2 regions of the Bradyrhizobium sp. KZN70725 genome follow, and region 2 is predicted to be linked to the other one. Evidence: predicted binding sites of a transcription regulator. Region 2 holds the regulator's gene; the other holds the start of a gene.

Region 1 (6,739 bases), on a different contig from region 2:
CGCGCCCACTCGCTCTCGGTCTCGCGGTAGCGGCGGTTGATGTTGGTGATGACGCCCTCGAACGGCTTCTTGGTGTCGTAGGAGCGGACGCCGTCCTCATAGGAGAACTTGATCTCGTCGTCGCCGGAGCCGTGCAGCAGCGCGTTCTGGACCTTCTTGGTGAGGTCCTTCCACTTGGTGTCGAGCGTGAACTTGTAGTGCTTGCCGAGCGCGGTCAGGGTCTGGATGTAGTAGGGCGAGGATGATTTCGCCCAGGGCGCGATCGCGCCCTTGCGCAAGGTCAGCTCCTTGTCGGGGATGACCAGGTCCTCGTCGATATGCTGCTCGACGCCGAGGCCGCCGCAGGCCGGACAGGCGCCATAGGGGTTGTTGAACGAGAACAGGCGCGGCTCGATCTCGGGGATCGTGAACCCGGAGACCGGGCAGGCGAACTTCTCCGAGAACAGGATGCGCTCGGGCCCGCTCTTGTCGTGGATTTTGGCGGTTTTCTTCTTGTCCTCTTTCTTGTCGTCCTGGGCGGCCGCCGCCGGCGCGTCGGCATATTCAATCACGGCGAGGCCCTCGGCGAGCTTCAGCGCGGTCTCAAAGCTTTCCGCGAGGCGCTGGGCGAGGTCGGGACGCACCACGATGCGGTCGACCACGACGTCGATGTCGTGCGGGAATTTCTTGTCGAGCGCCGGCGCCTCGGACAGTTCGTAAAAGGTGCCGTCGATCTTGACGCGCTGAAAGCCCTTCTTGAGGTACTCGGCGAGCTCCTTCTTGTACTCGCCCTTGCGACCTCGCACGACCGGCGCCAGCAGATAGAGGCGGGTGCCTTCCGGCAGCGCCAGCACGCGGTCGACCATCTGCGAGACGATCTGGCTCTCGATCGGCAGGCCGGTGGCCGGCGAATAGGGCACGCCGACGCGCGCCCAGAGCAGGCGCATGTAGTCGTAGATCTCGGTGACGGTGCCGACGGTGGAGCGCGGGTTCTTCGACGTGGTCTTCTGCTCGATCGAGATCGCCGGCGACAGGCCGTCGATCTGGTCGACATCCGGCTTCTGCATCATCTCGAGGAACTGGCGCGCATAGGCCGACAGCGATTCGACGTAGCGGCGCTGGCCCTCGGCATAGATGGTGTCGAACGCGAGCGACGATTTGCCGGAGCCGGACAGGCCGGTGAACACCACGAGCTTGTCGCGGGGAATCTCGACGTCGATGTTCTTCAGATTGTGTTCGCGCGCGCCACGGATCGTGATGGCGCGCGATGAGGAGCCGGCGTTCTGTTGGCGCTTCGCCTTGAGCACTTCATCCATAGCGACAGTTCCGGGCGCATGCTTGGCGCCTTTTGGGCGCGCATCGCCGGTGATGCCGGGACCTTGCGCCGATGGGGTGTGAAGACTGGAACGTAGGAAGAACGGTGGACAATTTCCAGTGCTGAGTCGCGTCCATCAACGGATAGTTTGCCTGATGGCAGCAGCCGTCAGCAGCGCCGGTTCCGCTAGAGCCTTTTCCCGCTTCGATGGGATCGGAACGGGAGCTCTGGATTCCTGCTGTGACGCGTTTTCTTGACGCGAACCGCAATTCACTTCGCTCGAAAACGCGCTTACGCAAAAAGGCCGGCGTTAGGCCGGCCTTTCAGTGCGATCTGACCGCCGATGGCGGTCAGGCAATTCGCTCAGGCTTAGTACTTGGCGACGATCGGGCCGCCGAAGTGATAGTTGACGCCGAACTGGGCGCTGTGCAGCTCGAGCGTACCGGACGGCACGCCGAAATAGTTCTCGCTGTCGAGGCTGCGATACAGGTATTCGCCCTTGATCGACCACTGCGGCGCGATGAACGCCTCGACGCCGGCGCCGACGGTCCAGCCGGAGTGAAAGTTGCTCTGCGAGGCGGTCACGCCGAGCGCGGTGACGCTGACCTCGTTGTTGGCCCAGGCGTAACCGCCGGTGCCATAGAACAGCACCTTGTCGACGGCGAAGCCGAGGCGGCCGCGCACGGTGCCGAGCGAGTCGATCTTGCTGCGGGCGGTGACGCCGAGCGCGGAGACCGATGCGTCGATGTCAGCGCCTGCGGCGTCGACCTCGAGGCCGTACACGATGTTGCCGGCTTGCCAGTTGTAGCCGATGGTGCCGCCGCCGAAGCCGCCTTCCATGCTCGGGGTGCCGGAGTTCTCGCTGGCGTAGCCGCCGAAGCCACCGACGTAGAAGCCGGTCCAGTTGTAGATCGCGGCCGGCGGCGGAGCCTTCACGTAAGGCGCGCGTGCCGCCATGTCGGCGGCCATTGCCGGTGCAAAAGCGCTCAGTGCAAACATGCCGGCCGAGGCCAGCAAAACAGTCCTCATTTTCAAAGTCCCAGTCCCATTTTCTTGTTGTCCCTTCAGATATCTTGAAGAGAGCGTCACAGCAGTGTCGCGTGACGTGCTGGTGCTTTACAGAGAAATGCCGGAACGTGTGTATCCGCGAAACCACAACGCACCGAAAACGGCCCCGGTGAGGTGCGCGTGCACACGCAACGAAAAAGCCGGCGCACAAACAGGCGCGCAAACAAAAAGGCCGGCGCGAGGCCGGCCTTTCGTCTGGATCAATCGGCCTGGCGCGATCAATAGCGCGCGACGACCGGACCACCCCACTTGTAGTTCACGCGGACGGTAACGAGGTCGACGTCCTGGCGATCGCGGATGGTGCTGTTCAGCGTGCCGTTGGGGGCGATCAGGTTATAGGTCTTGTCCTGCATGAACAGGTGGTCGTATTCGATGCCCGCGGTCCAGTTCGGCGCGAAGCCGACTTCGATGCCGGCGCCGACGGTGCCGCCCCAGCGGGTGTCGCTGGCGCTGCCGACCAGCACGCCGGTTGGGGTGAAGTAGGTGTTGAAGCGGTTGTCGGTCAGCGCCGCGCCGCCCTTGGCGTAGAGCAGCACGTTGTTGACGGCGTAACCGATCTGGCCGGTGAACAGGCCGAACGCGTCGATCTTGGACTGGTTGGTGAACAGGCCCGGGAAGATCGCGCTGTTGTTGCTGCCCTTCAGGTCAGCCCAGTCGCCCTGCGCTTCGAGGCCGAACACCCAGGCGCCAGCCTGCCAGCGATAACCGATCTGGCCACCGGCGACGCCGCCGGTTGCATCATGGCAACCATCTGATGCGAGGAAGATGCCGGCCGGGAGCTGGTCCCAGCAATTGTGGCTCGAGCCCCAGCCGCCGTTGGCGCCGATGTAGAAGCCGGTCCAGTCATAGATCGGGGCAACCACGGGCGGCGGCGCCTTGGTGTACGGGCGCGCAGCGAGATCGGCAGCCGCGGCAGGCGCAGCAAACGCAATCAGAGCAACCGTACCGAGCAAAAACTTCTTCATTATCAATCCCCCAGCACCCCGATCGGCTTCCAAACGGTCCCGAAGCACGATCCCAGACGCGAGCGCCCGCGCCATGGTTGGAGCTATACGCTGATTCAACCGCAAACGCAGTCTCCCAAATGCAACACTCGCGGGAGAAGTATCGATAAGGCAAGCTGCTGATTTGTTTGTTATTCTCCTAAATCTTGCTGCCGAGCGTCGGCCTGCACCGAGATCGACTGCCGCTCCGACGGCACTGGCCGCTTCTACGGATGGTTGTGGCGAACAAAACTGGAACGACGCCGGATCCGATGCTATATCTCGAATATCGTGGATAACCGGCGCGACGGCAAAGGCGGCGAGCCGGCACCGGCGTATAGGGTCATCCACGACGCCTGCGACGTAAGTGGCGAAGGTTGAGAGTGGCGGCCGAATGTCCGGACGCCCGGTTTTTGAGTGGAGATGATGCGATGGCGGGAAGCGTGAACAAGGTGATCCTGGTGGGAAACCTCGGCAAGGATCCGGAAATCCGGCGGACGCAGGACGGCCGTCCGATCGCAAACCTTTCCATCGCCACCTCGGAAACCTGGCGCGACAAGGGCACCGGCGAGCGCAAGGAAAAGACAGAGTGGCACCGCGTCGTGATCTTCAACGAGGGCCTCTGCAAGGTCGCCGAGCAGTATCTGAAGAAGGGCGCCAAGGTGTACATCGAGGGGCAGTTGCAGACCCGCAAATGGACCGACCAGAGCGGCGTCGAGAAGTACTCGACCGAAGTCGTGCTGCAGGGCTTCAACTCCAACCTCACCATGCTCGACGGGCGTGGCGGTGGGGGCAGCAGCTTCTCCGATGATGGCGGCAGCGATTTCGGTTCGGCCGGACCGGTCAGCTCGGCGCCGCGCCGCGCCGTCGCCGCGGGTGGTGGCAGCAGCCGCAACAGCGACATGGACGACGACATCCCGTTCTGAGCAGCGGTCGCGCTTCCGTCGATTCCGTCAGGCGCCGTTCCGTGAAGATCATTTCCCGGAACGGTCGTTGCGATCGGCACCAGCAATTTCCTCGTGTGGAATATGAGGATAACCCGGTAACTCTCTGTCAGAACGTCGGTGGTTCGACGCAAAGGGATGCGGGTTCCCTGGACTTTGACACAGCCTGATGTAAATGATATTTACATTTGGCTGCGGCATTTGATGCTTGGCCGCGAGCTTCACCCGAGGGCCGGCCATCATGAGCCTCGCGCCATTGCTCGACACCGCGCCTGCGATCCCGCTCCACGCCTTTGCCGCGATGGCCGCCTTCGTGCTCGGCTCCATCCAGCTCGCCGCCCCCAAGGGCACGCTGCCGCACCGGACCCTGGGCTGGATCTGGGTGATCCTGATGCTGGTGGTCGCCGGAAGCTCGTTCTGGATCCATCAGATCCAGCTGGTCGGTCCCTGGAGCCCGATCCACCTGCTGTCGATCTTCTCGCTCGCCATGCTGGCGCTCGGCGTCACGGCCGCACGGAGCCACAATGTCCGCCGCCACAGGTTCACGATGATCGGCATCTTCTTTGGCGCACTGCTCATCGCCGGACTGTTCACCTTCATCCCCGGGCGGATCATGCACGCGGTGGTCTTCGGCCACTGACGGGAGAGACAAGTAGCGAATGGCGGGTGGCGAATAGGGGATTTTTCCATTGCTGTTCGCCATTCGCCACGCGCTTCCCGACCAAGCCGTGGGAACCTTGGCGCTCCCCCCGTAAGTGCATGAAAAAACGAACGGAAAAACGGCTTGCCGGAGCCGCGCAAGGGTGGTTATCAGGCCTCCGATGGGCTATATGATTCCCCAGTAGAACCGACCGGATTTCCCCTTTGTCCGATAACGACGACCACAAGCCCGGCGAGCCGCCGGGACCCTCAGATATTCGTCCCGTTTCCATCCTCGACGAGATGAAGAAGTCCTATCTCGATTACGCGATGAGCGTGATCGTGTCGCGTGCGCTGCCCGATGCGCGCGACGGGCTCAAGCCGGTGCACCGGCGCATCCTCTATTCGATGCATGAGCAGGGACATACGCCGGACAAGAAATACGTCAAATCCGCCCGCGTCGTCGGCGACGTGATCGGTAAATATCACCCGCATGGCGACCAGTCGATTTACGACGCGATGGTCCGCATGGCGCAGGATTTCTCACTGCGCGTGCCGCTGATCGACGGCCAGGGCAATTTCGGTTCGGTCGACGGCGATCCGCCGGCCGCCTATCGATATACCGAAGCGCGGCTGACCCGGGCGGCGCTCGCCGTGCTGGCCGACATCGACATGGAAACGGTCGATTTCCAGCCGAACTACGACAACTCCGAGAAAGAGCCGTCGGTTCTGCCGGCCCGGTTCCCGAACCTTCTGGTCAATGGCGCCGGCGGCATCGCCGTCGGCATGGCGACCAATATCCCGCCGCACAATCTCGGTGAGGTCGTCGATGCCTGCGTGGCGCTGATCGACAATCCGGCGCTCACGATCGACGAACTGATCGACATCATTCCCGGACCGGACTTCCCGACCGGCGGCGTCATCCTCGGCCGCCAGGGCATTCGTAGCGCCTACCATCTCGGCCGCGGCTCGATTGTGATGCGCGGCAAGGTGACGATCGACACCATCCGCAAGGACCGTGAAGCGATCATCATCACCGAGATTCCCTATCAGGTGAACAAGGCGACGATGGTCGAGCGTATCGCCGATCTCGTCAAAGAGAAGAAGATCGAGGGCATCGGGGACCTGCGCGACGAGTCCGATCGTGACGGCTATCGCGTCGTCATCGAGCTGAAGCGCGAAGCGGTGCCCGACGTGGTGCTGAACCAGCTCTACCGATTCACACCGCTGCAGACCAATTTCCCGGCTAACATGCTGGCGCTGGATTCCGGCCGTCCGCAGACGATGAATCTGAAGGACCTGCTCACCATTTTCGTCGCGTTCCGCGAGCAGGTGGTGACCCGGCGGACCAAGTTCCTGCTCGGCAAGGCGCGCGACCGCGCCCACATCCTGGTCGGCCTTGCGATCGCGGTCGCCAACATCGATGAGATCATCCGCGTCATCCGGACCTCGCCCGATCCGAACACCGCGCGCGAGGCGCTGATGTCACGCGACTGGCCGGCACGCGACGTCGAGGCGATGATCACGCTGATCGACGATCCCCGGCATCGCATCAACGAGGACGGCACGCTGCGGCTATCGATGGAGCAGGCCAGGGCCATCCTCGACCTTCGCCTGCAGCGCTTGACCGCGCTGGGCCGCGACGAGATTTCCGAAGAGCTCGACAAGCTGGCGGCCGAGATCGCCGACTATCTCGATATCCTGCGCTCGCGCGCCCGCGTGCAGGGCATCGTCAAGACCGAACTGGCCGAGGTGAAGCAGCAGTTCGCCACCCCGCGCAAGACCGTGATCATCGAGCAGGAAGGCGAGGT
Region 2 (6,739 bases):
GCTGTCGCCAGATGTTCGATCTCGCCCAACGCTGGGCCCGCGGCGGCGCCAGCAACCAACCCTTGCGAGCCCGCCGGGGATTGGATAGCCTTCTGCTCGCGATGAGCCTCGCAGGCTCATTCGTCCCTCGCGCGACTGGCGAGCTTACGTGGAATTGACCACGGTGAAGCGCGAAGGGTTTCAACGCCGTTCGCCTGGGCAACCCGTTCAGCTGATGATCCAGCGTCTTAGGGAGCCCGGACCATGCCGTCATTCCGCAATGAACTCCATCTCAACGATTCGGAAGTTGCCCTTGCGCTCGAGGGCGAAGAGCGCCGCCAGCAAGACGGCGTCGAGCTGATTCCGTCGGAGAACTACACCTATCCCGAGGTGCTCGAGCTGCTCGGATCGGTGTTCACCAACAAGTATTCCGAGGGCTATCCGGGACGTCGCTATTACGGCGGCCAGGAATTCACCGACCAGATAGAGAACCTTGCCCGCCAGCGCGCTTGCGCGCTGTTCCGCGCCGAACATGCCAACGTTCAGCCTCTGTCCGGGTCGCCAATGAACCAGGCCGTGTATCTCGGCCTGCTGCAGCCCGGCGATACGATCTTGGCGATGGACCTTTCACACGGCGGCCATCTCACTCATGGCGCGCCGGTGTCGCACATGGGGCGGCTCTTCAACTTCGCCCGCTACAAGACGCAGCCGTCAAACGGCGGCGCCATCGATTTCGATGAGCTCCGCGCCATGGCCCGGCACGTCCGCCCGAAGCTGGTGCTGTGCGGCTACAGCTCTTATCCGCGCGATCTGGATTATGCGTCCTTCAAGAGCATCGCCGATGAAGTGGGTGCACTGACCATGGCCGACGTCAGCCATTACGGCGGCCTGATCGCCGGCAACGCCTTGCGCAATCCGCTCGATGCGGGTTTCGACGTGATGACGACGACATCGCACAAGACGCTTCGCGGGCCGCGTGGCGGCATCGTTCTTTGTCGCCGGGAGTTCGCCGGCAAGATAGACGCGTCGGTGTTCCCGGGATTGCAGGGAGGTCCGCACATGAACGTTGTGGCCGGAACCGCGGTCACGCTGAAGAAGGCTTCGACGTCCGATTTTCATGCCTATGCAAGGCTGGTCATGCGCAACGCGAAGGTCCTAGCCGAAGCGTTGATGGAACGCGGCATGACGTTGATCACCGGCGGAACCGACAATCACATGATGGTCGTGGATACCGTGGCCAGCGTCGGCGTGGACGGCAGCGCGGCCGAGAACATCCTCGACGCCGTTGGGATCACCGCAAACAAGCAGATCATTCCCGACGATCCGCATCCACCGCTCAAGCCGAGCGGCATTCGCCTCGGGACGCCGGCGGCGACCACGCGCGGCATGGGCGAGCCCGAAATGCGCCTGATCGCCGAACTCATTGCGGAGTCCCTCCGGTCGAAGGGAGATGCAGCGGTCGTCAAGCGACTGAGGTCGATCAGCGTCGAGATGTGCCGCGCTTTCCCCGTTCCGGGGATCGCGCCGCCCTCGTAGGCGGCCGACCTGCGTTCCTGTTCCGCGCCCGTCGCGTCACTCGGCAGGTCGTGAAGGTTCCCGGGGGAAGGACCGGAACGGAAATCGTTGCTGTTCGTTGGACCGCATGATCTCGAAGACGGAGCGTCCAACGCCGTGACCCGGAAAACCTTGCAAGCACGCTCGGAACAGGCGCTCGTCGTCATCATTCTCAGCACCGGTGCGCTGATCGGTTACCTCGGCTTGGCGCTGTCCAGGCTGTGAGAGCGACGCCGGCGGGCACCAAGCCGCCGGCAGGTATCAAGTCGCTTGGTACCCTGAAAGCGCGCGCGCGTGCCACTGAGTTGCCCGACGCGGCAAGCCAAGCCCCGTAGCAAAAATATAGGGTGAAACGAAGAGCAAGGCTCGGACAGACATGTCGCGAGAATGCGGATGTTTGACGCACAAGCGACGACACCCGCCGTCGTCCCGGCGAAGGCCGGGACCCCTTACCCCAATCTCAATTGTTGCGCGACGCTGGGGCCACGATCCCGTTCCTGATCAAATGCGGTGGTTATGGGTCCCGGCCTTCGCCGGGACGACGGTGGTGTGCGCGGGAACAGTCTCGCGATGGATGCAACGCCACGTACAATCCACACACCGGTCACTGAAATCGAGGACATTGCCGCCTGCCCGCAATTCTCGTACACGGTTTCATGCAATGACCTCGCAATTCACTCCCAACTCCGTCGACGTGCTGCTGTTCGATATCGGCCGCGTCGTGCTCGACATCAACTTTGACAAGGTGATGGCGCACTGGGCGCAGCATGCCGGGTGTGCGCCCGCCGAGCTCGCCACGCGCTTTGTCGTCGACGACAGTTTCAAGCATCATGAGATCGGCCGGATCGACGACGCGGCATTCTTCGAGAATCTGCGCCGGACGCTCGGCATCAACATCACGGACGCCCAGTTCCTCGAAGGCTGGAATGCGATCTTCACCGGCGAGATGCCGGGCATCGCCCCGCTGCTCGCGGCGGCCGCCAAGCGGATGCCGCTCTACGCCTTCTCCAACACCAATCCGGCCCATGTCGCGCATTTCTCGGTCACCCATGCCGAGCTGCTCAGCCATTTCCGCAACGTCTTCCTGTCCTCGAGCATCGGCTTCCGCAAACCCGACGCCGAGGCCTATGATCATGTGGTAAAAGCCATCGGCGTGCCGGCGTCGCGGATCCTGTTTTTCGACGACCTGGCCGCCAATATCGAAGGTGCGCGGGCCCGCGGCCTTTATGCTATCCACGTGACATCGACGGATGACGTGGCAAGGGCTTTGACCGCACTTGGAATTTGAAGATTAGGAATTGAGGAACTCTGAGCGTGGCCCTGATGCCGGTTGCCGATGCCCTGTCCGCCGTCCTCGCCGGCGCCGAACCGCTGCCGGAGGAGATGGTCGCGCTCGATGCCGCCTACCACCGCACGCTTGCGCACGACCTCGCGGCGCTCCGCACCCAGCCGCCGCAGCCGATGTCGGCGATGGACGGCTATGCGGTGCGCGCCGCCGATGCGGCTGATCTAAAGGCCCGGCTCAAGGTGATCGGCGAAGTCGCCGCCGGCCGGCCGTTCGACCGGACGGTCGGCGCCGGCGAGGCGGTGCGGATCTTCACCGGCGGCGTGATCCCCAATGGCGCCGACGCGGTGATCATCCAGGAGGACACCGCCGTCGACGGCGACCACATCACGATCACGGAGGCCGCCAGCGTCGGGCGGCACATCCGCCCGGCTGGGGTCGACTTCCGTGAGGGCGAGGTGCTGCTCGCCGGCGGCAGCCGCCTGTCCGACCGCGCGCTGTCGCTGGCGGCCGCCATGAACTATCCGGGACTTGCGGTGCGCCGCCGCCCGAAGGTCGCGGTGCTGGCGACCGGCGACGAGCTGGTGATGCCGGGCTCGCAGCCCGGCCCCGGCCAGATCGTCTATTCCAACGGCTACGCGCTGCGGGCGCTGGCGCGCGCCGAGGGCGCCGAGACCGTCGACCTCGGCGTTGCCGCCGACACGGTGGAGGCGACCACGGCGGGCATCCGCCGGGCGCGCGAGGCCGGTGCCGATGTCCTGATCACGACAGGCGGCGCCTCGGTCGGCGACCACGATCTCGTCAAGCGGTCGCTGGAAGCCGAGGGCGTCGACATGACGTTCTGGCGGATTGCGATGCGGCCCGGCAAGCCGATGATGCATGGCCGGCTCGGCGCGATGAGGGTGATCGGCCTGCCCGGCAATCCGGTGTCGTCCTATGTCTGCGCCTTCCTGTTCCTGGTGCCGTTGATTCGGGCGCTGAGCGGCCGGAAAGTGATTCATCATCGCCGCACGAGCGCCCTGCTCGGCCGCGACCTCGCCGCCAACGACCAGCGCGAGGACTATCTGCGTGCACGGCTCGAAGCGCGCGAGGACGGCACGTTGATCGCAACGCCGGTGACGCAGCAGGACTCGTCGTTGCTCGGGAATCTCGCTGCGGCACGGGCACTTCTCGTGCGCCCGCCGTTCGCGGCGGCGGCCGTCGAAGGCAGCGAATGCGAGATCCTGACACTGCCCGAATAGGGTTTTCGCGCCCCGCCGATTGTGCGTTGCCCGACACGTTCACCGGAAATTAAGTGGTTGCGGAACACATATCGAACATATAGTGTCCGTTCATGATTTGTTTCGAGTGCTGGTGTCTACATTCGGGAAGCTGCATGGAAGCAGGTGCATCGAGCACATGCTCCTGAGGTCAGGCCCGGCCTGCAGGCCCCACCAGAAGAGTCTCGGAATCGAACGACGCTATCAACCGGGGGAATACTCGAGATGCTCACGCGCAAACAGTACGAACTACTGCGTTTCATCAATGAACGTCTGAAAGAGGCCGGCGTACCGCCCTCCTTCGACGAGATGAAGGATGCGCTCGACCTGCGCTCGAAGTCCGGTATCCACCGCCTGATCACTGCGCTGGAGGAGCGCGGCTTCATCCGCCGTCTGCCGAACCGCGCCCGCGCCATCGAGGTCATCAAGCTGCCCGAACTCTCGGCCGGCGGCGGCAACGGTCGCCGCGGCTTCACGCCCAGCGTCATCGAAGGCACCCTCGGCCGGCGCGCCAGCACGCCGCCGATTGCCGAGGACGACGGCAACCGTCCGGTCGCGGTCCCCGTGATGGGCCGGATCGCCGCCGGTACGCCGATCGAGGCGCTGCAGACCCGCAGCCACACCATCAGCGTGCCGCCCGACATGCTCGGCGCCGGCGAGCACTACGCGCTCGAGGTACGCGGCGACTCGATGGTCGATGCCGGCATCCTCGACGGCGACATGGCGCTGATCCAGCGCAACGACGTCGCCAATACCGGCGACATCGTGGTGGCGCTGATCGACGAGGAGGAAGCGACCCTGAAGCGCTTCCGCCGCCGCGGCGCATCGATCGCGCTCGAGCCGGCCAACACCGCCTATGAAGTGCGCATCCTGCCGCCGAACCGGGTCCGCATCCAGGGCAAGCTGATCGGCCTTTATCGCAAATACTGAATTGCAAATACTTGCGGCGGCCGGGAACGAGCAACACGTCGGATCGTTCCTTGCATGATAGTGTAGCGTACGGCCTGCCCGATGCGCTCCGATACCTCTCGCGCAGCGTCGCGTGTTTGTGATCGGAGCGATCTCGGACCAGTCGTACAATCGCCCAGAAACGAGCAGACGCTCGTTCGCTATCGTCCACTCTGGTAGAGGCCCTAATGCCTCAAGGAGAGGCACGGGTCGCTACCTCGAAATGAGGAGCCATCCGATGTGTGACTATAGTCTGCACGCCGTGGCATCGCGCCCCGCCATTGTCGGAGAGACGCTGATCACGACGACGTTCCGCGGCACGTCGACCCGCGGCTTTGCTTCGGAGAATGACCCCACTGTCGCGGTCTGCATGCTGCCGGGCACCGAGCTCGCTTTCGCCGAGAACGTTCGCTACGACAGCCGCTGGATCTGGACCAAGACGCTGAACTATCGCGTCGGCGTATTCAACGAAGTCGAGCCCGACGTGCCCGATCGGCATCATGATGCGGTCGAATTCCCCGACGGCAGCCATGTGCTGGTGACCCAGCTGGTCGAGGGACAGCGCGTCAGCGTGCTGCAATTGCCGGCGCTGCATCCGCCGGTCGAGCAGAAGCCGAAGGTTGTGGAGCGGCGGCCTTCCGCATTCGCAACGCTGTTTTTGGGTTGAGCGCATCGTCGCCGTGGAATGAGCTGTTCGGCGGCGGATGACCTAAGCAATTTCGGGCGACCCCGGACTCCCGCTTCCGGGGCGCAGAAGGAGATTTGCGTCGGCCGGCACCTTGGCGCATCATCGGGTACCGAGGACGTGCGCGGTGGTCGATAAGGTCACATGGCAAAAGGCTGGACGCGTCACGGAACCGGGCCGCTACATGTTCCGGTTCGGTTGGCTGACGGTAACGGCCGACGACCTGAAAGTCTGGGAGCAATTTCCCGAGGCTTCCTTCACTCTCGTCAAGAAGCCCGACGCCGGCCCCGACTCCGACGAATACCATCTCGGCCTGTTCGAGCTGCCGAGCGCGCCCTTGCCGGACCACGGCTAATCATCGCCCTGCAGATCGGTCTCGGCCGGCGTCGCATCCACCGCAGGCCGCGGCGCGGGGGCGCGTAGCGTCGTCTCGCTCTCGCCGTCGCCGGGAACCGCCGGCGACCACGGCCGGTCGATCCCGCCGGGCTTGACCGCATCGACGACGTAGCCGTCCCTGCTCCGTCGCAGCACCAGCGCGCCGTGGCGGCGCAGCCGCTCGGCATCGATCACCGATGCCGCGCAGCCCTGCGGCGCCGGCCGCGCCGTCACGATCAGGCCTGCGCGCTCGCAGTCGTCCACTAGGGCCTCCGGCCGGGTCGCCAGCGCGACGAAGGCGCCGCCGGGTCCCTGGGTCACGCAGCCGCTGGCATCGCAGGAGACGCCCTCGCCGAGCGACGCATCGGTGGCGGTGCGCGCGTCGGCGTCCGCCGCCAGCCACTCCTTGACCAAAAATGCATCCTTGGCGCTGTGCATTAGATGCAGCCGTCCATCACCGCCACGCACCGCGACATTGCGGCCGTCGCCCGAGATCAGCACGTCCGGCTGCGGCACCCTGAGCGCCCAGACCGAGGCCACCAGCAGCAGCACCGCACCTGACCAGCGCAGCGGCGTGCGCAGCAGCCCGAGCAGGATGATGCCGGCGCTCGCTGCGATCAGCGGCCCGATGCCGAACGCCGCCATGCGGCCGAC

The links. Region 2 encodes LexA, which represses DNA repair genes until DNA is damaged. Its sites were predicted from a motif close to TGTTCNNNNTGTGTTCNG; they were not measured.
Region 1: the regulator LexA is predicted to act here: its motif matches at 3,588-3,605, upstream of ACZBJS_RS33715 (single-stranded DNA-binding protein).

Annotation. Positions count from the first base shown of each region.
Region 1 is NZ_JBUYWT010000053.1:46,010-52,748, reverse strand. It holds gene uvrA (excinuclease ABC subunit UvrA) at 1-1,295, opposite strand, end outside; gene ACZBJS_RS33725 (outer membrane protein) at 1,664-2,323, opposite strand; gene ACZBJS_RS33720 (outer membrane protein) at 2,581-3,327, opposite strand; gene ACZBJS_RS33715 (single-stranded DNA-binding protein) at 3,777-4,271, shown strand; gene ACZBJS_RS33710 (DUF2306 domain-containing protein) at 4,531-4,929, shown strand; gene gyrA (DNA gyrase subunit A) at 5,154-6,739, shown strand, end outside.
Region 2 is NZ_JBUYWT010000009.1:58,129-64,867, forward strand. It holds ZMP/ZTP riboswitch at 122-207, shown strand; gene ACZBJS_RS11080 (serine hydroxymethyltransferase) at 244-1,515, shown strand; gene ACZBJS_RS11085 (hypothetical protein) at 1,603-1,758, shown strand; gene ACZBJS_RS11090 (HAD family hydrolase) at 2,195-2,821, shown strand; gene ACZBJS_RS11095 (molybdopterin molybdotransferase MoeA) at 2,848-4,059, shown strand; gene lexA (transcriptional repressor LexA) at 4,303-5,007, shown strand; gene ACZBJS_RS11105 (hypothetical protein) at 5,264-5,692, shown strand; gene ACZBJS_RS11110 (hypothetical protein) at 5,838-6,065, shown strand; partial or broken gene ACZBJS_RS11115 (ComEC/Rec2 family competence protein) at 6,062-6,739, opposite strand, start outside.